Regions from separate parts of the Pseudoxanthomonas mexicana genome, predicted to be linked through region 2. Evidence: predicted binding sites of a transcription regulator. Region 2 holds the regulator's gene; the other holds the start of a gene.
The links. Region 2 encodes FliA, which starts transcription of late flagellar genes. Its sites were predicted from a motif close to TAAAGTTTNNCNNNCNNNGGCCGATAA; they were not measured.

Region 1: a site for FliA is predicted at 2,389-2,415, ahead of IAE60_RS18030 (GGDEF domain-containing protein). Genes of this name have one in related genera too.

What each region holds. Positions count from the first base shown of each region.
Region 1 covers NZ_CP060731.1:3,839,966-3,847,589, forward strand. Annotated here, with positions in the region: gene IAE60_RS18010 (DUF1294 domain-containing protein) at 1-129, shown strand, start outside; gene IAE60_RS18015 (DNA ligase) at 297-1,148, shown strand; gene IAE60_RS18020 (carboxylesterase family protein) at 1,234-2,037, shown strand; gene IAE60_RS18025 (hypothetical protein) at 2,039-2,317, shown strand; gene IAE60_RS18030 (GGDEF domain-containing protein) at 2,472-4,031, shown strand; gene IAE60_RS18035 (aspartate carbamoyltransferase catalytic subunit) at 4,265-5,209, opposite strand; gene ruvX (Holliday junction resolvase RuvX) at 5,230-5,679, opposite strand; gene IAE60_RS18045 (YqgE/AlgH family protein) at 5,762-6,328, opposite strand; gene IAE60_RS18050 (DNA-3-methyladenine glycosylase I) at 6,428-6,973, shown strand; gene scpC (succinyl-CoA:acetate CoA-transferase ScpC) at 7,069-7,624, shown strand, end outside.
Region 2 covers NZ_CP060731.1:3,070,892-3,078,515, reverse strand. Annotated here, with positions in the region: gene IAE60_RS14440 (ParA family protein) at 1-345, opposite strand, end outside; gene motD (flagellar motor protein MotD) at 345-1,307, opposite strand; gene IAE60_RS14430 (flagellar motor protein) at 1,320-2,060, opposite strand; gene IAE60_RS14425 (chemotaxis protein CheA) at 2,251-4,005, opposite strand; gene IAE60_RS14420 (hypothetical protein) at 4,033-4,176, opposite strand; gene IAE60_RS14415 (protein phosphatase CheZ) at 4,213-4,830, opposite strand; gene cheY (chemotaxis response regulator CheY) at 4,830-5,210, opposite strand; gene IAE60_RS14405 (RNA polymerase sigma factor FliA) at 5,406-6,158, opposite strand; gene IAE60_RS14400 (MinD/ParA family protein) at 6,155-7,033, opposite strand; gene flhF (flagellar biosynthesis GTPase FlhF) at 7,023-7,624, opposite strand, start outside.

The sequences.
Region 1 (7,624 bases), 770 kb from region 2:
CCCGGCGCCTGGATCGCGCAGCAGACGCTGCGGCACAAATCGCGCAAGCCCGGCTACCGCGCCGTGTTCTGGATGATGGTCGTACTGCATGCCGCCGCGTTGGTCGCGTGGTGGTGGATGAGGGCATGAGCTCCACGAAGCAGGCTACTTCCGTTTCCCTGGCCTGCCCGCGCAGAGCGTGTCGTCCCGAATGACCGCTGCATGCGGTGCTTTCCTACAGATCGCCGCGATGTGCGCCGATTCCGTCCATTGACGTGGCGCACGACGCTGGGGCCTCCTCGGTCCGGTCCGCCGCCATGCGTCTGCTTCTCACCGCCCTGCTATGCCTGCTGGCCTGGCCCGTGCTGTCGGCAGGTCCACCGGAACCGATGCTGGCTACCCCCTACCGCAGCCACGTGGCGGTGCCGGACTTCCTGGTCAGCGAAAAACTGGATGGCGTGCGCGCCCGCTGGGATGGCCGCTCGCTGTGGACGCGCGGCGGCGCGCGGATCGCGGCGCCGGCTGCGTTCACGCGTGGGTGGCCGACCGACCCCATGGACGGCGAACTGTGGATCGCGCGTGGCCGCTTCGATGAGGTCAGCGCCACCGTCAGGCGCGTGCGAGCCGACCCGCAGGCGTGGCGATACGTGCGTTTCATGGCATTCGACCTGCCGGCAAATCCACGGCCTTTCGCGGAACGGGTCGTGCGCATGCGTGCCTTGATTGCGGGCGCCGACAACCCGCAGTTGGCGATGATCCCGCAGCGACGCTTCGGGACGGCCGCCGAAGTGGACGCCGAGCTGACGCGCGTGGTCGCCGCCGGGGGCGAGGGTTTGATGCTGCATCGACGCAGCGCTCGCTACCGCCCCGGACGCAGCGAGGACCTGCTCAAGTACAAGCCCCACCAGGATGCGGAGGCACAGGTGGTCGCGCACCTGCCGGGCAAGGGCAAGTACCAGGGCATGATGGGCGCATTGCAGGTACGCACGTCGGAGGGACGCCGCTTCCGTATCGGCACCGGTTTCACCGATGCGCAGCGTGCGGCGCCACCGCCGCTGGGCGCGTGGGTGACCTACCGCTACACCGGCCTCACCTCGACCGGCCTGCCGCGTTTCGCCCGCTTCGTCCGCCTGCGTGACGACATGCCTCCGCCTGACCCGGAACGCTGACACACGCACGCCTCGTGTCAGCATCGGCGCTGCGCAGTGCCCCTCGGGTTATGCTGCCGATCGTCGCCCCCTGACCTCCATCGCCATGCGCCTTCTCGCCACCGCCTGCCTGGGCCTGCTGCTGATCCTGATGACCGCCTGCACCACGACGCCCCCGATGAATCCGACCGGCGAGTTCGTCTCGCGCGAAGTCGTGCTCGAAGGCAAGACCTATCGTTACCAGGTGTTCGTGCCCGCCGCGCGTTTTCGCAGTGGCAAGCCACCGGTCGTGCTGTTCCTCAATGGGTCCGGCGAACGCGGCAGCGACGGCGTGAAGCAGACGATGGCGGGCCTGGGTCCGTACCTGCGACAGCATGCCGACACCTTCCCCGGGCTGGTCGTGTTTCCACAGGCACCGGAAGACACCGAATGGACACAGACCGCCGGCCCGATCGCCTTCGCCACGCTGGATGCCGCGCTGCGCGAATTCGATGGCGATCCGGACCGCGTGTCGCTGACCGGCATGTCGATGGGCGGCTATGGCACATGGGAACTGGCGCTGCAGCAGCCGACCCGCTTCGCCGCGCTGGTGCCGGTGTGCGGCGGCATCACCGTGGACTGGGGACGCGACCGTTCCAGCATGAACGTGCACAGCGTCGCGGGCGCTGCAGATCCCTTCGCCGCCGCCGCGCAACGCCTGAAGGACGTGCCGGTGTGGATCTTCCACGGCGGCAAGGACGACGTGGTGCCGCCGTCCCAGTCGCGCCGCATGGATGCCGCACTGAAGGCCGCCGGCGCACGCGACGCGCGCTACACCGAGTTCCCCGATGCCAACCACAACAGCTGGGACGCCACCTACGCCTACGCCCCGATGTGGGACTGGCTGTTTGCCCAGCGTCGGGGCCGCTGACGTGGCGGAGCTGGTCGCCGACTACTTCACCGCCGGCTGGCGCGACCGGACGCTGTCGTGCCCCTGCGGCTGGCAGGGCGACAGCCGCGCCATGGCCATGGAACTGCACGACGCGGTCACCGACTACGCCTGCAGCCAGTGCGGCAACCTGCTGCTGATCGTGTCCCATCCGACCCTGGAGCAGGTCCGCGCCGCCGCCGGCGCCGGTCACGACGAGGCCCTGGCCCACCTGGCCATCATCGAGGAAGCCCTCGTCCGCTTTCCCCCCGCCACCGGCTGATACGGCGCCGACAGCGGGACGCGCTGCGTAACGCTTCCGGTGACCGCACGGACCACGCGCGGCACATCCCCTCAACCCGCGCCGCCTGCGGCCGATAACCCGGCATCCCCTGGTGGCCGGTGGGCACCCGCCCATCGCCGTGCGAGCGACTGGTATGGCTGACGTGGCCGATGACAACTCCGGAATTTCTGGCAGCCTGCGCCGGTTTTGGTCGCGTCGGCGCGAGGCCGCCGCGTCGACCTCGCGCGAACTCGCCACGACGGGCGGCGCCCGGTCGCGGCCGGCGATCAGCAGCGTGCAGCTGCAGGCCCTGTTCGCGCACGCGGAGGAACCGGGCCCGCTGCTGGCCGCCTTCGCGGACGGTGTAGCCGGCCTGCCCGGCGAGCTCCAGGGCATGGGCGAGCGCCTGCAGTCCGCGCATGCCGACGCCGACTGGCCCCGCTATGGCCGCGCCCTGCGGCAACTGATCGACAAATACATCCGCACGATCCAGGACGAGCCGTTGTCCGGCGAGGCCGAGCAGCTGCGCGACCTGCTGCATCAGGTGCTGGCCGGCGGCATCGAACACCTGCTGCGCGACGACGCCACCCTGCTGCCGCAGGCCCATGCGCTGGCCGACCGCGTGCGCCAGTGGCAGCCCACGCAGCCGCTGGACGAGCTGGGCGCCGACATGAAGGAACTGTGCCGCCTCGTCGGCTTGCGCACGCACGAGGTGAACGATGCGCAGGAACTGATGCGCAGCCTGTTCGACCTGCTGCTGGAGAACGTGGGTGAGCTGATCGAGGACGGCAGCTGGCTGCAGGACCAGATCGGCGCGGTGCGGCAGCTGTTGGCCGGCCCCCTGGACCGCACCGCGCTGGAACAGACCCGCGCCGGCCTGCGCGAGGTGATCTACAAGCAGGGCCTGCTGAAGCAGGGCCTGGCCGAATCCAAGGCTTCGATGAAGGAGATGATGGTGACCTTCGTGGAGCGGCTGGACGGCATGGCCAGCAGCACCGGCGAGTTCCACGACCGCATCACCTTCCATGCGCAGGCCATCCGCGACAGCCGCAGCATCGCCGAACTGGGCAAGCGGATGGAGGACATCCTGGACGACACCGCGCAGGTGCAGGCGCAGGCCCTGCGCGCGCGCGACAGCCTGCTGGACGCGCGGCGCGAGGTGGAAGCCGCCGAACGGCGCGTCGCCAGCCTGGAAGACGAACTGCAGTCGGTCTCGGCGCTGGTGCGCGTGGACCAGCTGACGGAAGCGCTGAACCGGCGCGGCTTCGACGAGCTGTTCAAGCGCGAATCGGTGCGTGCGCTGCGCAGCGGCCAGACCCTCAGCCTGGCGCTGCTGGACCTGGACGACTTCCGCCACATCAACGCCGCGCATGGCCATCTGGGCGGCGACGCCGCACTGTGCCACGTCGTGGCCATGGCGCGCGCCACCCTGCGCGCCAGCGACGCCGTCGCACGCTTCGGCGGCGAGGAGTTCGTGCTGCTGCTGCCGGACACCAGTTTCCTGGAGGCGACGGGCACGCTGGAGCGCCTGCGCGCGCGCCTGGCCCATTCGCCGCTGCTGCATGAGGGACGGGGCATCCTGGTGACTTTCAGTGCCGGCGTGGCGCGCTGGGTGCCGGGCGAATCGCAGGACGAGCTGCTGGCGCGCGCCGACCGGGCCATGTACCAGGCCAAGCAGGCCGGCAAGAACCGGGTGGTGGCAGTAGAGAGGTGAGCCTCGCGCGGGGATGCGCACGGGCAGGCGTGGATGGCCGCTTCGCCCTCTGCCCCGGCATCGTCATTCCGGCGGCTCCAGACAGCCGAATGACGGGTAATGCCGGAACACAGCGACTTCATCGGCAGCATCAAAGGCGCTGTGTCCCGGCTTTCGCCGGGATGACGGCGGCTTCCCTGGCGCGCCCAGGAGTGCGCGGCCGGATCGCGAAAAACGATCGCGAATCCCTGGGCTCAGCCCAGCAGCATCTCCAGCACCGCCATGCGGATGGCGACGCCATTGCTCACCTGGCGCAGCACCAGCGACTGCGGACCGTCGGCCACCTCGTCGGTGATCTCCACGCCGCGGTTGATCGGACCCGGGTGCAGCACCACCGCATCCTTCGCGGCCCGCTTAAGGCGTGCGGCCGTCAGGCCATAGTCGCGGTGATACGCCTCCAGCGACGCGATCAGCCCTTCTTCCATGCGCTCGCGCTGCAGGCGCAGCATCATCACCACGTCGACGCCGTCGAGCATCGCGTCGAAGTCCTGTCCGATCTCGCAGCCCGACAGCGTGCCGTCGTCGGGCAGCAGCGACTGCGGCCCGCACACGCGGATCACGCCCGCGCCCAGGGTGCGCAGCGCATGCAGGTCCGAGCGCGCCACGCGCGAGTGCTTCACGTCGCCGACCATCAGGATCTTCAGCCGCGAGAAGTCCGCGCCCTTGGCCTGGCGGATGGTCATCATGTCCAGCAGGCCCTGCGTCGGGTGCGCGCTGCGGCCATCGCCGGCGTTGACCAGCGCGGTGCCCTCGCCCGCTTCGGCCGCCAGCGCGGCGACCGCACCGTCCTCGGCGTGGCGGACGATGAAGCCGCGCACGCCCATCGCCTCCAGGTTGCGCAGCGTGTCGCGCGCCGTCTCGCCCTTGCGCGTGGACGAGGTGGACGCGTCGAAGTTCAGCACGTCCGCACCCAGCCGCTGCGCGGCGATGTGGAACGAGCTGCGGGTGCGCGTGGACGGCTCGAAGAACAGCGTGCACACGGTGGTGCCGTCCAGCACCTGCCGACGTGGCGTGCGGCCCAGCGCCGCGTCGCGGATCTGGCCGGCGCGGTCGATCAGGCGGCACAGGGTCTCGCGCGGCAGGCCGTCGAGGGTCAGCAGGTGGCGCAGGCGTCCATCGGAATCGAGGTGTGGGGTCATGGAGTGAGTTCGGGGAAGAGTCAGGTCAACTGGGTCGCGTCCTGCGGTGCGGCCAGCCAGCGTTCGATGATGACGGCGGCCGCCACGGCATCCAGCGCGACGGCATCGCGACGGCGCTTGCGCCCTTCCGCGCGATCCAGGGCGAAGCGTTGCGCCGCCTCGACCGAGCTGGTGCGCTCATCCACCAGCACCACCGGCAGGTGGTAACGCGCGCGCAGTTCGCGGGCGAAGGCGTGGGCGCGCTTGCGGATCGGCTGGTCGCCGCCGTCCAGCGTCATCGGGTCGCCCACCACCAGGCCGTCGGGCTTCCATTCGGCATGCAGCCTGTCGATGGCGGGCCAGTCCGGCCCATGGCCGTGCACGTCGACGACGGCCAGTGCGCGTGCGCCGGTACCGAACGCGCTGCCCACGGCCACGCCGATGCGGCGGGCGCCCACGTCGAATCCCAGTACGGTGCCGTCCAGCTTCATGCCTGCTGCCTCCGCTCGATCCCGTGCGCGCCATCTTCCGCCGACGGCCGTGGAGACCACGTCTGCGGGCCGCGGCGCGCGCTCATGCGTGGCCGCTGTAGTCCGTCAGGCGGGTCATGTCCACGCCGATCCGCTGGCCGGCGGCCTGCCAGCGCTGTTCAAGCGGTACCGCGAACAGCAGCTCGGCGTCGGCCGGCGCCGTCAGCCAGCTGTTCTCGCCCAGTTCGTACTCCAACTGGCCGGCGCCCCAGCCGGCACAGCCCAGGGCCACCACGGCATGCGCGGGGCCGTCGCCTGCGGCCATCGCCTCCAGGATGTCGCGCGAGGTGGTCAGGAACAGGCCGTCGGCGACTTCCAGCGTGGACTCCCACGCACGCGCACTGTCGTGCAGCACGAAGCCGCGCTCCGGATGCACCGGACCGCCGGCCAGTACCACCTGGTCGTCCAGGCGCGGATCCTGCGAAGCCAGGTTCATCTGCCGCAGCACTTCGCCCAGCGTGTACTCCGACGCGCGGTTGACGATCACGCCCATGGCGCCGTCGTCGTCGTGCTGGCAGATCAGGGTGACGCTGCGCGCGAAGTTGGGATCGGACAGCGCCGGCGAGGCGATCAGCAGCTGGTTGGCCAAGGGGGTGGCGGCGTCTTGCATGCCACCATTCTAGCCCGTGCCCGCGCAGCCCGCGCCGGTGAGGACACACGCTGTCCGCAACCGGCCCTAGAATCGCGCGACTTCCCATCGGCACGCCCCATGTCTGGCTATTGCGACATCGCCCCCGGCCATCCGCTGCATGGCCCCTACCACGACCACGAGTACGGCTTCCCGCAGCGCGAGGAGGCGGTCCTGTTCGAACGCCTGCTGCTGGAGATCAACCAGGCCGGCCTGAGCTGGGAAACCATGCTGCGCAAGCGCGACCGGTTTCGCGCCGCCTACAGCGGTTTCGACGTGGACCGCGTGGCCCGCTATGGCGAACGCGACCGCGCCCGCCTGCTGGCCGACCCCGGCATCATCCGCAACCGCCTGAAGGTGGAGGCGGCCATCCACAATGCCCAGGTCATCCAGCAACTGCGCGACACTCACGGCGGCTTCGCGGCCTGGCTGGACGCGCACCATCCGCTGCCGAAGGCGGAGTGGGTGAAACTGTTCAAGAAGACCTTCCGCTTCACCGGGGGCGAGATCACCGGCGAGTTCCTGATGAGCCTGGGCTATCTGCCCGGCGCGCACCGCCAGGACTGCCCGGCCTACCGCCGCGCCGCGAAGCAGCGCCCGCCGTGGATGGCCGCCGCCGGGCATTGATCCGGCGCAAATCGCGGGCTGCCACGAAGGTCGTATCCTGCGACACCGTCGCCGCGCGCGATAATTGCCGTTTCGTTTTCCGGAAGCCCCCTGCCATGCAAGAAGACCGAATCCGCCATGCCGGCCTGCGCGACCGCGTGGTCGATGCCGACCACGCCGCCGCCCTGATCCAGCCCGGCGAGACGGTGGCCATGAGCGGCTTCACCGGTTCAGGCTATCCGAAGGCGGTGCCGCTGGCGCTGGCCGCGCGCATCGAGCAGGCGCATAGCGCGGGCCAGTCGTTCCAGATCAAGCTGATGACCGGTGCCTCCACCGCGCCCGAGCTCGACGGCGCACTCGCGAAGGCCGACGCCATCGCCCTGCGCATGCCGTTCCAGAGCGATCCGGACGCACGCAAGCGGATCAACGACGGAACGCTGGACTACATCGACATCCACCTGAGCCACGTGGCGCAGCACGTGTGGTTCGGCTTCTACGGCCCCATCGATACCGCGGTGGTGGAAGTTTCGGCGATCCGCGAGGACGGCACGCTGGTGCCCTCCACGTCGATCGGCAACAACAAGACCTGGCTGGACCTGGCCAGCAAGGTCATCGTGGAGGTCAACGACTGGCAGCCCGCCGGCATGGAGGGCATGCACGACATCTACTACG
Region 2 (7,624 bases):
GCCGCGCGCCAGTGCGTTCGACAGCGCCAGGCCAAGGCCGGGCTGGGTGGCGCTGCGGCGCTCCAGCGTGGCCAGCGGAGTCTGCGCGGCGATGAAGGACAGGTTCTCGATCTCGGTCGCGCGCGCCAGGGTGGCCAGGGCGGGCGGCTGCTCGTCGAACAGGTCCAGCACGCCGGCCGGCTGCGGGTCGGTGGCCACGCCGAACGCACGCGTCAGCGAGGCGTGCGGGTCCAGATCGACCAGCAGCACGCGATGGCCGCGCATGGCCAGGCCGCGCCCGAGGGCGAGGGTGGTGGTGGTCTTGCCGACGCCTCCCTTCTGGTTGGCGATTGCCCACACGCGCATCACTGGACTCCTTCATGGACCTGGGGCGCCGGCGGCGCTCCGGGCATGGAGGTCGCGGCATGGGCCGGCAGCGGCGGCAGCGAGATCACTGACGGCGGCGCCACGGCTTCTCCCCCTACATGCAATTCCGGTGCCGGAGCGCCCGGGCTGGCCAGGATGATCAGCAGCACGCGGCGGTTGGCGTTGCGGCCTTCATCGCTGGCGTTGTCGGCGATCGGCCGGAACTCGCCGTAGCCGATCATGGCCAGCCGCTCCGGCGGGATTCCGTCGCGGACGAACAGGTGGACCACGCTGGCGGCGCGCGCGGACGACAGTTCCCAGTTGGAGGGGAACTGCGCGGTACGGATCGGGCGGTCGTCGGTGTAGCCCTCCACCCGCACCGAGTTGGGCACGCCGGCCAGCACCGTTGCGAGCTTGCCGACGGTTTCCTGGGCCTTCGGGTCCAGGGTGGCCGAGCCGGTGGCGAACAGGATGTCGCTGTTGATCTGTACTTCCAGCCACAGCGTGGAACGCTTGATGGTGACCAGCTTCTCGTCGATCAGCGGCGCCAGCGCGCGCTCCAGGTCGTCGGCGATGCGCTTGAGTTCGCCCTGGGCGCTCTGCAGGCCCTTGGCGTCCAGCGACATGTTCATCTGCGAGGCCATCGCCGCCAGCAGGGTGACGTTGGGCGAGGGCGAGGGTGCGGACGGGCCCTGCTTGGCCCCCGACTTGATGGGCGAGGGGCGGTCGAAGTCCGCGCCCTGCAGCTGGTGGTTGCCCACCTGCACCGGATTGATCGTGCGCGGCGCGCCGCCGAAGGCCGCCGTCAGTGCGTCGGCCATCACCCGGTACTTGCCCTCGTTGACGGTGGAGATGGCATACATCACCACGAAGAAGGCGAGCAGCAGGGTCATGAGGTCGGCGTAGGGGATCGCCCAGGCCTCATGGTTGGCATGTTCCTCGTGCTTGTGCTGCCGTGCCATGGTCGCCCCGGCTCAGTGCAGGAAGCCGGCCAGCTTGGCCTCGATGTTGCGCGGATTCTCGCCCTGCGCGATGGCGATCAGGCCTTCGATGATCATTTCCTGCTCGCGGCTGCGCCCGCCGATCACGCTCTTGAGCTTGCTGGCGATGGGCAGGAAGAACAGGTTGGCCGAGGCGATGCCGTAGATGGTCGCGGTGAACGCGGCGGCGATGCCGTGGCCCAGCTTGCTGGGATCGGCCAGGTTCTTCATCACTGCGATCAGGCCGAACACCGCGCCGATGATGCCCAGCGTGGGCGCATAGATGCCCATGGCCTCGAAGACCTTCGCGGCCGCCAGGTCCTGGTGTTCCTGACCGTTGAGGTCGATCTCCATCATGTGCCGGATCGCTTCCGGCTCCACGCCGTCGACCAGCATCTGCAGGCCCTTCTTCAGGAACGGGTCGTCCTGCTGGTTGACCAGCGGCTCCAGACCCAGCAGGCCCTGCTTGCGGGCGATGTTGCTCCAGTCGACGATCTCCGCGATCAGCGCCTCGCCGTCGTTGCCCGGCGGGCGGATCACCCAGCGGGCGATCGACAGGGCGCGCTTGAACACCGGCGGCGGCGTATGCACCAGGATCGCGGCGATAGTGCCGAGGATCACGATGACGAAGGCCGCCGACGACCACAGCGACGACAGGCCCGCGCCCTTGAGGATGCTGCCACCGACCAGCGCGACCAGTGCCAGCAGGAGTCCGATGAGGCTGAAGATATCCATGTGCTGATCTATCGGCCCGATGCAGGGGGACTTGAGGTGAGCTTCTTGTAGGAGCGACGTGAGTCGCGACCGGGATCACACCCGGCCCACCTCATCTGTAGGAGCGCCCTGGGGCGCGATGCTTTTCTCCCTGTGACACAAGAGCATCGCGCCCGAGGGCGCTCCTACAGGGAAACGGCGGCCAGATTCGTCACGCCGTCGCGCGCAGCCCGTCGACGTCCAGGATCAGCGCCATGCGGCCGTCGCCGATCAGGGTGGCGCCGGCATAGCCGGGCAGGCCGCGCACGGCGCGCGGCAGCGGCTTGATGACGACTTCCTCGCGGCCACGCACCTGGTCCACGATCAGGCCGAAGCGTTGTTCGCCCATCTGCAGCACCACGATGGTCAGCAGGGGCGCCATCACCGGGTCCACGCGCAGCCAGTGGCGCAGGTCGACCAGCGGAAGGGTATGGCTCTGGCGGTCGAGCACGGCCTGGCCGTCGAACCAGCGCAGGCTCTCGGAGGGCGCGTGCAGCACTTCCATCACGCGCGCCAGCGGCAGGGCGTAGACCGGGTCGCCCGCCTGCACCAGCAGCGTGGGCAGGATGGCCAGCGTCAGCGGCACGCGGATGACGAAGCGGCTGCCGCGGCCCACGTCGGAGTGGATGGTGATCTGTCCGCTGAGCTCGCGGATGCGCGACTGCACCACGTCCATGCCGACGCCGCGGCCGGAGATGTCGGTGACTTCGGCCTTGGTGGAGAAGCCGGGCAGGAAGACCAGTTGCAGGCACTCGTCGTGGGACAGGCGGGCGGCGGCTTCGGGATCGATCAGGCCCTTCTCCAGCGCCTTGACGCGCAGGCGTTCCGGATCGATGCCGGCGCCGTCGTCGCGGATCTCGATGGTGACGAAGTCGCCTTCCTGCTGCGCCGACAGGCGCACGTGGCCCTGCCGCGGCTTGCTGCAGGCTTCGCGCAGTGACGGCACTTCGATGCCGTGGTCGATCGCGTTGCGTACCAGGTGAACCAGCGGATCGGCCAGCGCCTCCACCAGGTTGCGGTCCAGCTCGGTGTCGGCGCCGACCAGTTCCAGGTCGACTTCCTTCTGCAGCTGGCGGGCGACATCGCGCGCCACCTTGGGAAAACGCGAGAACACCTTGCCGACCGGCTGCATGCGCGTGCGCATGACGGCGGTCTGCAGGCGGGCCGTGGCGATGTCCAGCCCGCTGACGGCGCGGTCCAGCTCTTCGTCGCGGATGCGCGCCCGCAGCGTCTTCAGCCGGTTGCGCGACAGCACCAGCTCGCCGACCAGGTTGACGATGGCGTCCAGCCGCTTGGTATCCACGCGGATGGTCTGTTCGGTTTCGCCGCCCGCCTTGGCGGCCGGCTTGCCTGCAGGCGCGGGCTTGGGCGCGGGTTGCGGACGGGGCGGCGGTGTGGGCGAGGGTGCCGCCACCGTCGTCGGCACGCCGTCGCCGTGCAACTGGTCCAGCAGCGCTTCGAACTCGTCGTCGGAGATCAGGTCGCCGCCCGACGAGGCGGCAGCGCCCGCTGCGGGCGGGGTCGCCGGTTTCGGTGCGGATGCGGCATGGCCCTGCACGTCGAACTGGTCGATCAGGATCTGCGGCGCATGCGGCGGGTCTTCGCCGGCACCGATGGCGTCCAGCATCTGCTGCAACCAGTCCAGCGACTGTTGGGCGGCATCGAAATGCTGCGGTTCCAGCGTCGCCTGGCCGGCGCGCACCAGGCCCAGGGTCTCTTCGGCGGCATGGCACAGGTTGACCATGGGCTGGATGCCCAGAAAGCCGGCGCCGCCTTTCAGTGTGTGGAAGCCACGGAACACCGCATTGAGCTGCTCGCTGTCGGACGGGTCCTGTTCCAGCGTGACCAACTGTTCGCCCAGCCGGTCGAGGATTTCCTGCGCTTCGATCAGGAAGTCGGCGGCGATTTCAGGGGTGACGGCGGACATGGGCGGGGCGGGTACCGGAACGGGCGATCAGCGGGAGGAATCGAGCAGGCGCATCGCATGCGCGTGGCGGCGGCGCAGGATGCGGCCGGCGATGACATCGCAGACCAGCAGCACGCCCACGAACAGCAGGACGACGGGATGGCGGGGGCGGCGGTCGGTGGAATCGGTCATGGCGGGTCTCCGGTGCCGCGTCGCGCTTCCGCCGGGCTACAGGCCCAGGCCGGACAGCAGGTCGTCGGCGTCGTCCTGCGAGAAGGCATTGCGGTCAAGACCAGCAACGGCCGGGCCGGCGAGTTCTGAACCCTTGCCGCTGTTTTTTTCCGGTGGCGGCAGGCCCAGCGCGCCGAAGCCTTCATGCACGCGCCGCACGATGCCGGCCACCCGGCGGATGATCTGGCCGGTAAGGTCCTGGTAGCTCTGCGCCAGCGCCATCTCGGACAGGCCCTTGCCGATGCGGTCCACCAACGCAGCCTGTTCGGGCGACAGATCGGTGCCCTTCAGCTGCGCGGCGTAGCCGCGGCACTGTTCGGCCAGATCCAGCGTCGTGTGGCTGGCCTGTTCGGTCATCTCGACCACGTGGTCCAGGCGCGCGCAGGCATCATCGAGCTCGCCGGCGTCGGTGGGGGGCAGTTCGCCGAGGGTCTGCGCCAGTTCGCGCGCCAGTCGCCCCAGGCCCTGCATCATGGGCTGGGTGCGCCAGGCGGCGATGGCGTCCAGTTCCCGGCGCCAGCCCGCCTCGTCGCCCTGTTCCAGGGCATCGAGCGCGTGCTGCAGCTTCTCCACCAGGGCCGCACGGGCGGCACCCACATCGGCGATGGCATTCATCAGGCGGCCGCTCCCAGGCGCTCGAAGATCTTGCCCAGCTTCTCTTCCAGCGTCTGCGCGGTGAACGGCTTGATGATGTAGCCGTTCACGCCGTTCTGCGCCGCTTCGATGATCTGCTCGCGCTTGGCTTCGGCCGTGACCATCAGCACCGGCAGGGTCTTGAAGCGGTCGTCGGCGCGGATGGCCTTCAGCAGCTCGATGCCGGTCATGCCCGGCATGTTCCAGTCGGTGACCACGAAATCGAAACTGCCCTGCGCCAGCGCGGTCAGCGCGGTGCTGCCGTCGTCGGCCTCGGCGGTGTTGGTATAGCCCAGGTCGTTGAGCAGGTTCTTGATGATGCGGCGCATGGTGGAGAAATCGTCCACGATCAGGATGCGCATGTTCTTGTTGGTCACGGGTGCTCCGGTGCTGCGTGGACGGTGGGTCTGGTGGCGGTATCGGCCGGGGGAGGGAAAGGTTTAGGGAGCCTGCGACGTTGCCTTTGTAGGAGCGCCCTCGGGCGCGATGCTTGTCGCAGAAATTCAAGCAAGAGCATCGCGCCCGAGGGCGCTCCTACAGGTATGCATCGTCCAGGGTCACTCGTCGTCGCCCAGCCCCGCGTCCGCCTTCTCGAACACCTGCAGGCGGCCGCGCAGGCGCACCATGGCCTGGCCGTGGATCTGGCAGACGCGCGATTCGCTGACGCCGAGCACCGCACCGATCTCCTTCAGGTTGAGTTCCTGCTCGTAGTACATCGACAGTACCAGCTGTTCGCGCTCGGGCAACTGGCCGATGGCCTTCACCAGCTGCTGGCGGAACTCGCTGCGCTCCAGGTGCTGTTGCGGCGAGGGACCGCCGGTACGGGTGGTGTTGGGTTCGCCATGGTCGTCGATGTGCGATTCCAGGCTCAGCACCTGTCCGCGCGCCGCGTCTTCCATCAGGCGCAGGTATTCGGGCAGCGGCATCTCCATGGCGCTGGCCACTTCGGTGGCGATGGCGGCACGGCCGGTGCGCTGTTCGATCTCGCGCACGGTGGCGGCGGCCTGGCGGGCGCGGCGGTGCACCGAGCGGGGCACCCAGTCGCCCCGGCGGATCTCGTCGATCATCGAGCCGCGGATGCGGATGGACGCGTAGGTCTCGAACGAGGCCCCCTGTTCGGCGTCGTAGCTGCGCGAAGCCTCCAGCAGGCCGATCATGCCGGCCTGGATCAGGTCGTCGATCTCCACGCTGGCCGGCAGTCGGGCGGCCAGATGGTGGGCGATGCGGCGCACCAGGTCGGCATGCTGGGCGATGACGTCGTTGGCGGCGGTGCGCTGCACCGCGCGGTATTGGGCGGCGGCGGTGTTCATGCGGCCACCCCGCGCTGGATCAGGCGTTCCACGAAGAACTCCACGTTGCCGCGGGCGCCGACCGGGGGTTGCCAGCGCGCCGTGGTGCGGGCGATCTCGGCGATCGCGCGCGCCGACGGGCTGCCCGGATAGGCCTTCACCACCGCCTGCTGGCGTTGCACGGCGCGGCGCAGCCAGTCGTCCTGCGGCACGGCGCCCAGGTAATGCAGGGCCACGTCGCCGAGGAAGCGTTCGCAGACACGCGCGAGCTTCTCGTACAGTTTCCGGCCTTCGTTGGGGTCGCGCACCATGTTGGCGATCACGTGCACGCGGTCCAGCCCGCGTTCGCGCGCCAGCACCTTGATCAGGGCGTAGGCGTCGGTGATCGAGGCCGGCTCGTCGCAGACCACCACCACGGTGTCCTGCGCGGCCTGGCAGAAGGTCAGCACGCTGTCGGTGATGCCGGCGGCGGTGTCGACCACCATCACGTCGAGCGCGCGTTGCAGTTCGGAAAACACATGGACCAGGCCCACATGTTCGGCGGGCGTCAGTTCGGCCATGTGGCGGAAACCCGACGACGCCGGCACCACCATCAGGCCTTCAGGGCCTTCCAGCAGCACGTCCTCCAGCTGGCAGCGGCCGGCGACGAGATCGGCCAGGGTGAACTTCGGCGACAGGCCGAGCAGCACGTCCACGTTGGCCAAGCCCAGGTCGGCGTCCATCAGCAGCGTGCGCTTGCCCATTTCGGCCAGCGATACCGCCAGGTTCACGGACACGTTGGTCTTGCCCACGCCGCCCTTGCCGCCAGTCACGGCGATGACGCGCACCGGATGGAAGGCACCGGGCAGGGGGGGCGTGCTGCGGGGGTTGGTCTGCAGCAGGGGGTCAGGCGACATGGGTGGCCTCGGTCGAGCAGGGTTCGTCGGCTTCGCGGCGCAGCTGGTCCAGCCGCAGCACGAGGTGGGCGCTGTTGGCGCGATGGAGGTCGTCGGGCACGCGCTGGCCGTCGGTCACCCAGGCCATGGGCAGCTGGTGGTCCACGACCACCGACAGCGCACTGCCCAGGCGACCGGTTTCGTCCAGCTTGGTCAGCACCACGCCCTGTGGCTGCACGGTGCTGAAGCGGCGGACGACTTCGTCCAGGTCGGCGAAATGGGAATTGGCCGGCAGGCAGAGCAGGGTCTGCACCTGGCCGGACGCGCGCAGCCAGTTGAGCTGGCCGACCAGGTTGCGGTCGCGCTGGCCCAGGCCGGCGGTGTCTATCAGCACCAGCTTGTAGTCGCGCAGGCGTTCCAGCACCAACGCCAGGCCCTGTGCGCTGTCGGCCTCGTGCACGGCGATGCCCAGTTGGCGGCCGTAGCCGTGCAGCTGCTCGCGGCCGCCGATGCGCACGGTGTCGGTGGTCACCAGGGCCACATCGCGCGCGTTGTGGCGCTGGGCGAAGCAGGCCGCCAGCTTGGCGATGGTGGTGGTCTTGCCGGCCCCCG